2 regions of the Williamsia sp. D3 genome follow, and region 2 is predicted to be linked to the other one. Evidence: predicted binding sites of a transcription regulator. Region 2 holds the regulator's gene; the other holds the start of a gene.
The links. Region 2 encodes HspR, which represses chaperone genes until heat shock. Its sites were predicted from a motif close to ANNTGAGTNNNNNNNACTCANNT; they were not measured.
Positions count from the first base shown of each region.

Region 1: a site for HspR is predicted at 2,150-2,172, ahead of clpB (ATP-dependent chaperone ClpB). Genes of this name have one in related genera too.

Region 1 is NZ_AYTE01000007.1:57,098-61,521, forward strand. It holds gene clpB (ATP-dependent chaperone ClpB) at 1-2,073, opposite strand, end outside; gene W823_RS36200 (maleylpyruvate isomerase family mycothiol-dependent enzyme) at 2,208-2,840, opposite strand; gene W823_RS36205 (TetR/AcrR family transcriptional regulator) at 3,635-4,237, opposite strand; gene W823_RS36210 (FAD-dependent monooxygenase) at 4,323-4,424, shown strand, end outside.
Region 2 is NZ_AYTE01000016.1:175,699-180,122, forward strand. It holds gene W823_RS41605 (amidohydrolase) at 1-87, opposite strand, end outside; gene W823_RS41610 (FAD-binding oxidoreductase) at 252-1,403, shown strand; gene W823_RS0128930 (hypothetical protein) at 1,400-2,617, opposite strand; gene W823_RS41615 (heat shock protein transcriptional repressor HspR) at 2,700-3,110, opposite strand; gene dnaJ (molecular chaperone DnaJ) at 3,110-4,294, opposite strand; gene grpE (nucleotide exchange factor GrpE) at 4,390-4,424, opposite strand, start outside.

The sequences.
Region 1 (4,424 bases), on a different contig from region 2:
GTCGAACACGTCGGGGTGCGCCTTCTCGACCTCGTCGAACAGCACCACCGTGTACGGGCGACGCCGAACCGCTTCGGTCAACTGGCCGCCGGACTCGTAGCCGACATATCCCGGAGGCGCACCCACGAGCCTTGCGACACTGTGCTTTTCGCCGTATTCACTCATGTCGATGCGCACCATCGCACGTTCGTCGTCGAAGAGGAACTCCGCCAGCGCCTTCGCGAGCTCGGTTTTGCCGACGCCCGTGGGTCCGAGGAACAGGAACGATCCGAGCGGACGATTCGGGTCGGCGACACCGGCCCGAGCGCGACGAACCGCATCCGACACCGCTTCGATGGCCTGCTTCTGACCGACGACCCGCGATCCGAGTTCGTCTTCCATCCGCAGCAACTTGGCGGTCTCGCCTTCGAGCATGCGGCCGGCGGGGATGCCGGTCCACGCCGAGACAACCTGCGCCACGTCGTCGGGGCCGACCTCCTCCTGCAACATCACATCACCGTTGACCGCACCTGACTTGGCGGCAGCGGCGGCGAGTTCCTTTTCCAGCGACGGGATCTGGCCGTATCGCAGCTCTGCTGCTCGCCCTAGATCTCCGTCTCGCTCGGCGCGCTCGGATTCACCACGGAGGTGCTCCAAACGTTCCTTGAGATCTCGCACCGCGTCGATGGCCTGCTTCTCGCCCTGCCAACGCGCGGAGAGCTCATTCAGCTTTTCACGGTGATCGGCGAGTTCCTGCCGCAGTTTGTCCAGGCGTACCTTGGAAGCCTCATCGGTTTCCTTGGCGAGCGCGACCTCCTCGACCTCGAGTCGACGGACCACACGCTCGACCTCGTCGATCTCGACCGGACGGGAGTCGATCTCCATGCGCAGACGCGATGCCGCTTCGTCCACGAGGTCGATTGCCTTGTCGGGCAAGAACCGTGCCGTGATGTAGCGGTCACTCAGGGTGGCCGCGGCAACCAGTGCGGAGTCCGTGATCCGGACACCATGGTGCACCTCGTAGCGCTCTTTGAGCCCACGCAAGATGCCGATGGCGTCTTCGACCGAGGGTTCTCCCACGTACACCTGCTGGAACCGGCGTTCGAGAGCGGCGTCCTTCTCTATGTACTGGCGATATTCGCTCAGCGTGGTGGCACCCACGAGCCGCAGTTCACCGCGTGCCAGCATCGGCTTGATCATGTTGCCCGCGTCCATGGCGCCCTCGCCGGTGGCACCGGCGCCGACGATGGTGTGCAGCTCATCGATGAACGTGATGACCTGGCCCGCAGAACCTTTGATCTCTTCTAAAACGGCCTTCAGCCGCTCTTCGAACTCGCCGCGATACTTCGCACCCGCGACCATCGACCCCATGTCCAGGGACACAACGGTTTTGCCGCGCAGGCTCTCGGGGACGTCGCCGGCGATGATGCGCTGGGCGAGCCCCTCGACGATGGCGGTCTTGCCCACGCCGGGTTCACCGATCAGAACAGGGTTGTTCTTGGTACGGCGGCTGAGGACCTGCACCACACGACGGATCTCGGTGTCGCGGCCGATGACCGGATCGAGCTTGCCTTCGCGTGCGGCGGCGGTCAGGTCGGTGGAGTACTTCTCCAGCGCCTGGTACGTGCCTTCTGGATCGGCGGTGGTGACGCGGGCGTTGCCGCGCACGGCCACAAACGCATCGCGCAGCGATTGCGGAGTGGCGCCCAGGTTGGCGAGCAACTTCGCAACGTCTGAGTCACCGGTCGCCAGCCCGACGACCAGATGTTCGGTGGAGACGTACTCATCGCTCAATTCGCCGGCGAGCTGCTGGGCCGCCGAGACAGCCGCGATCGACTCGCGACTGAGTTGCGGGGTTGAGCTGGCGCCGGATGCCTTAGGCAGTCGGTCGACCAGCTGTTGGGCAGCCGTGCGCGCCTGAGCGGGATCAACGCCGACCGCCTTGAGCAGCGGCGCAGCGATCCCGTCGGACTGATCGAGCAGCGCGACGAGCACATGAGCCGGTCGAACATCGGGGTTGCCTGCGGCGGCTGCCGCCTGCACCGCGGCCGACAATGCGGCCTGCGTCTTGGTGGTGGGGTTGAAACTGTCCACTCGTGCACCTTCCTTCGGTAATAACAAGCAGGTACGGGCTCCTAGTGTGCCCGTTCAGAAGGTGTAACGCACCGAGAGTTGAGTCTGTTCCGCTCAACTAGAGAATTTTTGTGGCGATCTTTGCCGGGGCCGACCTACCCGGTCGTCGCGAGTTTCCAGGCGCCCGGCCCCACCAACGCGCCGGGTGGAACCGGACGGCCCGACACCGCCAGAAGCAGATCGATCGCCCGCCCGCGCACCTCATCGGCGTCAGCACCCCCGAGCACAACGTCCGAGTCGGTGGCGGTCAGACGCAGCCCGTCCACCCGTTCCCGTCCCCCACCGAAACCGACCGCGGTTTTCACCTGATAGCTCAGCGCCTCGACCACCGGATCCACCGGATAGCTCGCATCAATGCCCAGCGGGCGACGGATGTCCTCACCATGGACAAATATCTCGACGAGCCGCGTCTTCGAGTTGGCCGGCGGCGTCCTGGTCGACGTGATCACCTCGCCCAACGCTTCCAGCGTCTGTCGGGGATCAACGCGCTTTTGCTGGGCTATCCCCGCCGAGTTGTCGCGATCGAAGTCGAACCGATTGGTCATCATCCGACGCGCGAAGCCGAGACGGGTGTTCGTCGCTCCGTCGACCAGGTGGGCCAGAACGTCGTGCACATTCCAACCCGGACACAGTGATGGCTTCGCCCAAGCATCTGCAGGTATGTCGCTCAGATCTTTCACCAAACGCTCGCGCTCAGCGTGGACAACCGGCCACACCGCAGAAAAAATTGCTTCTCATGCTGAGACAGACCCGGTCGGCCGATCGAAGTCATCGTTCACGACGCCCGACAGCCACGCGACGACGGCGCGGCAGGGACAGCAAGAACGACAAGAGCCATCGCAGTTCGACGTAAAGGCGATCCGAGTTGACTCCGAGAACTGCCCGACTCGCGGCGATTTATCCAGTCGCTTGTGACGGTCGACACAATTGTGATATCCCTGATACAGGGATATTCATCCCGTTTCATTGAAACACAGGGCACAACAACAAATCAGGGTCGGGAAGGACCATAATGCTGTCTGCAATATTTTACTTTATCGAATCAATCGACAACGCACTGTGGGATTTCGCGGAAACCATCGTCACCGGCAGTGACGCCTAGGCAATTTCCGCGCCTCGCCATCAGCACTGACCAGTGCATCACCGGCCGTGTGCAGACATCGCTGCGCACGGCCGGGTGGTGCAAATTTGTCGAGATTCGGGCGCTCCTACTATTGACCCCGCAACGACCAGGCCTGATCGTCACGCCGACCGGTTGCCGATATCTCTCCCCACTTCTCCCCCGAGCGTTCTCACCGACTGGGGTCGTGCGCGTAAGAGGCTGGCCCGAGGATGAACTTCGGCTAATCGCTGAAATCGGACAATCTTCATTTCTACGGGTATTGCGCGCCGGATTGGCCTTTCTGCAACTGCCTCCATACCGGCGGCGCCTGCTCGAGTATTGATTCTGCCGGCGGGGTCCCGCATGCCGTTCCGCCTCGACGTCGGCCAATTATTCTCGTTTTGACCATCGACAGCGTCGTCACATGATTCCACGTAGATAGGCAGCCAGCGCCCCGACCGCTTCTCGTCGAGCGTCCGGAGACGGGGTCGCGATCTGGGTGAAGACGAGGGAGTCGATGAGCCGCATTAGTTCGCGTGCACGTTCCCCGGGGTCGCTCACACCAAAGCGGGACAGAACCAGTTCGATGGCGGCCGCGGCGCCCGCCTGCACATCGGACTCACTTGACAGTGCGCGGTGTAGTTCGTCGTCCGCCGGTAACTCGATCAGCAGCGCATAGCGTGCGCGCATGTCCACCGGTCGGCCGACGAGTGAGTCCATCAGTTCGGTGGCGGCGGCGGTGAGCGCGCCGATCCGGCCACCGGCGTCATCCGGCACCGAGGTCTCGAGGCCGTGCAGACTGCTGCCGGAGTCTGCCCCGCTGCGCTGCGCCAGCCGGCTCGCGGCGAGGCCGAGAAGCGCCTGCCGCGTCGGTGCGTAGTACGACGTGGAGCCTTGAGGAATTCCTGCGGTCGAGTCCACAGCGCGATGGGTCAGCCCGCGCAGCCCCTGGGCCGCAATCAAACTGATGGCCGTATCGGCGATGACGCCGGCCCGCGACTGGCCGCCCGTTCCCGATGTCATGCAATGACTCTACAACTGTTGCATAGATCCTCTACGCCTGTAGAGTCGGCCGAACAGGCGCACTACAGGTGTAGTAGGAGGAATCATGAAGGTCGCAGTGGTGGGCGCCGGCATCGGCGGATTGTGCGTATCCGTCGGACTACAGCGCTACGGTGCCGACGTCACCGTGTTCGAACGCTCGGACCAG
Region 2 (4,424 bases):
ACCGGGGACGATCCCCAGCAGTGCCCCACCGGACAAACGCGTATCCCCTTCGGATCGCGCAGAGTCCTCTGCCCGTCCTTTTGCCATGGAATGACTGTACCCAGCGTTGTACGCACACCGATCGCAAGTTCGCGACCGAATGCGACAATCCATTCCTGCGCGGAACGCGAGACAATAAAATACGGTCTGTCGCGGAAGTATCTATGCTGACAGGCGTTGTTCGCAGCGCGATGAGGGAAGGCCGACGCGGCGTGGGTACCCATACACGGCATGTGCTCTTGCAGGTGCGCGATGTGCTGGGACAAGATGCCGACCGGTTCACCGCGAACTTCTATCTGCGCCTGTTCGCGATGAACCCCGAGCTGCGAGACCTCTTCCCGGCGAACATGGCCCATCAGCGAGCGACCCTGTTCCGGGTCATCGACTACGTACTCGAAACGGTCCCCGACAGCAGCAGCCATCCCCATCTGCTGGACTTCCTCGGGCAGCTCGGCCGCGACCACCGCAAGTTCGGGGTCACCGAGGAGCACTACCAGCAATTCCTCGTGGCGCTGACCCGTGAGATCGCTGCGACGATGGGCCCCCAATGGGACGAGGAGTACGCGAATGTGGTGTCACAGGCGCTGATGCTCACCACGGGGGTGATGCGGGGCGCCGCACATTCGGCGAAGGGTCCTGCCACCTGGCAGGCGACGGTCGCCGAGAAGTACCGGTTGTCCCGCGACCTGGCCATCGTGCGGCTGCTCAGCCGTACACCGCTGACCTACTCGGCCGGCCAGTACCTCGAAGTGCAGATACCCCAATGGCCGCGGATATGGCGCCATCTCTCGCCGTCCATCCCCGCCAACCCCGCCGGTGAGCTGGAGTTCCACGTCCGAGCGGTTCCGGGCGGCTCGGTGAGCAACTCGATAGTCACCGAAACCCAGGTCGGCGACGTGTGGACGTTCGCGCAGAATCACGGGACCCTGCACCTGATGCCCGACCGCGACGTGTTGATGATCGCGGGCGGAACCGGGCTCGCACCCCTGCGGGCGATGATCATCGAACTCGCACGGCGGGTCGATGCGCCGCGTGTGCACCTGTTCTACGGTGCGCGGTACCCGGCCGATCTCTACGATCTGTCGTTCTTGTGGCAGATCGCGGCGACCAACCCGTGGCTCACCATCACCACCGTGGTGGAGGACGAGACCGATCCCTGGTGGAGCACCCCGAGCGAGCACGATCAGACCATCGAACTGGAGCGAGTGCAGGGCCAACTCGCCGACGCAGTACTCGGCTACGACCGCGACTGGACCGATCATCAAGTGCTGCTCGCCGGTTCACCGGAGATGCTGGCCACCACCCGGAGACGGTTGCTCATCGCGGGCATCCGAGCGAGCTTGATGCAGCACGACCCGGTCTAGGGCTGAGGCGGCCCGCCACCCGGGATATTCGCGTCGGACGGTGAGCTTGGAACGCTCACCGAACCCGACGGGTCTGTCGGAGGATCCGGATCCGGCTCCTCACTACTCTCTTCTGGCGGCTCAGATGTCGTAGTGGTTGTCACCACAGGCGGCGGGGTCTGGGTCACGGTGATCGGCGGCGGCGCCTGGGTGATGGTGGTCGGCGGCGCCGGTGGCGGAGCCGGGATCGTCCGAGTGCTGCTCGCGGGCACCGAGATCGTCGGAGACGAGATGCGCGAGAGCCCCTTCGACGTGGTCACAGGGGTGGTGGTACTGGTGCTCGAGAACTTGGCGGTGACGGAGTTGTCGTCGCTCACGGTCTCGGGATTGTTGCTGCCACCGGTCATCACGACCGCGATGATCACCCCGACGGCCAGCAGCAGCGCGGCACCGGCGCTCGCCGAGAGCAGCACCCATCGGTTGTTGTCGCGACTGTGCCCGACCGCGGCGGCGGCGACCATGGCCGCGCCGCCGGCGGCCGCGTATTGAGGATCGTCGACCAGCTGCACGGGCAGTTGCAGGGCGTATTCGAGCGACGGCGCGACGCCGGGAACCTGAGCGCCAGGGCCCACCACCACAACTCCGTGGACGGCGTTGCTGGGGTTCGGGATGACCGCGATCGCGTCGGCGAGGGTCTGCGCGCCCTCGGGTTCGGTGACCGGGAGCCGTTCGCCGAATCCTGACACCGCACTGGCCCCCACGACCGTGCGGGCCGAGGTGTCGATGAGTGCGACGGACTGGCCGGTGAACAGGGCTCCGGTGGTGTCGAGGTCGGCAACCACCACAACACCGCGCGAACCGAACTGGGTGGTCGCGAGCTCGGCGAACGCGAGTGGGGTCCCGACCACGGTCGTGCGCGCGAACCACGCAGGTTTGATCGGCGCGGCCGAGGAGTCGGCTGCCGGGTTCGGCGGCAGGATGAAGTCCGGCACGACCTTCGCGGCGAGGATGTCATCGATCGCCAACTGCATTCCGCTGTCGGAGCATGCGATGGTGATCGCCGATGGCGTGATGGGTGCTGACTCGACCAACTGATAGATCGCGTCGAATGCGATCTCAGGAGAAGGGCCCGTCAACTCCACGAAGTTGCGGGCCAAGACCTCACCGGTGCCGGAATCGGCGACCACCGAGGCGATCTCCAGGTCGGTGATCGAAATCCCGAGTACCTGGCTCATACCTGAGTATCGCTCTCATCGAAGGCGCTGTTACCGAAACTCACGAAATGCGAGGCGGAATGGACCCCTGCCGATACCGTGCTCATCTGTCGCCGCGCTCGCGGCGCGGCTTCCACACGACCAACGCGCTGGTTCGCGGCATCGGGACGAGCTCGCCGCGACTGCTCGCGCGATGGGCGGCGACCTCTGCCTCCAGTTCACGGATCCGGCTCTGCAGCGCGTCGACCTGGTTGGTCAACTCGATCACGCGCTTGATGCCGGCCAGGTTCACACCCTCGTCCTGCGACAGTCGCTGCACCTCGCGGAGCAGCTCGACGTCGCGGCTGGAATACCGCCGCCCGCCACCCGCCGCGCGCTGGGGGGTGACGAGCCCGAGACGGTCGTAGGTGCGCAGTGTCTGCGCGTGCATGCCGGCCAGTTCGGCGGCCACCGAGATCACGAACATCCGCGCCGATTGATCGGCGGATTCACGTTCTTCACGGCGGGAGCTCATCACTTACCCCAATTCGCACGCGGGTCGAACCCGCTGGCCTTTTCTGCCGCGGCGTACTTGCCAAGAGCTTCGATGGCCGCGTCGTCGAGGTTCGGCGGCACTGCAACCTTCACGGTCACCAACAGATCGCCGGCGCCGCCTGCGCGTTTGGCGACACCGCGGCCGCGAACCCGCAGGGTGCGTCCGTCGACGGTGTTCGGCGGGATCTTCAACCCGACACTGCCGTCGAGTGTCGGTACCGACACCGTGGTGCCGAGGACCAGTTCGGCGAAGGTCACCGGGAGGGTCACCTTCACGTCGTCGCCGCTGCGGGTGAACGTGCGGTCGGGTGACACGTGGACGCTGACGTACAGGTCGCCCGACGGTGCTCCGCGCAGGCCCGCTTCGCCCTGCCCGGCCAGCCGGATCCTGCCGCCGTCGGACACACCGGGCGGGATGCGCACGGTGATCGGGCGGGTACGGACCGTGGCGCCGTCGCCCTCGCACACCGGGCACGGATCGTCGATCTTGGATCCGGTGCCGCGGCAGTCCGAACACGGTTCGCTGAATCCGAATGCGCCCTGGTTGCGGCTGACGACGCCGGCGCCGTTGCAGGTGGGGCACACCCGCGGACTGGTGCCGGGCTTCGCGCCACTGCCATGACAGTTCGTGCACGGCGCCGAACTGGTGATGGTGATGGTTTTCGAGGTACCCAGCGCTGCTTCTTTGAAGGTCAGCGTGGTCTCGGTTTCCAGGTCGTTGCCGCGACGGCTGCGCGTCTGGGTGCCACGGGGGGTGGCGGTGCGGTTGAACAGGCCACCGAACAGGTCGCTGAATCCGCCTGCGCCGCCGGCCGGTCCGCCCGCCGCGTCACCGAACAGATCGTTGAGGTTGAACTCCTGACCTCCGGCCGTGGTGCCGTAGCCGCCGGGGAATCCGGCAGCACCACCGCGACCGCGCGCGCCGGCGAACATCCGCCGGGTGTCGTCGTACTCCTTGCGCTTGGCAGGGTCGGACAGCACGCTGTGCGCCTCGGAAACCAGCTTGAAGCGTTCTTCGGCAGCCGGGTCGTTCGGGTTCGCATCGGGATGCAGTTCGCGCGCCAGCTTGCGGTAGGCCCGCTTGATGTCGTCGGCGGACGCATCGGATGCAACGCCCAGCGCTTTGTAGAAGTCCTGTTCGAGCCACTCACGTTGAGGAGCCACCAGGCGTCACCTCCTTCTCTTTCTCAAATCTCGTTGTGTGCAAAAAGTCTTGGTAGCGATCCCGGCCCAGGCGCGGTGCGCCTGGGCCGGAATGCTCATTCTTCGTTGGTCTGACCCGCAGGGGTCTGTA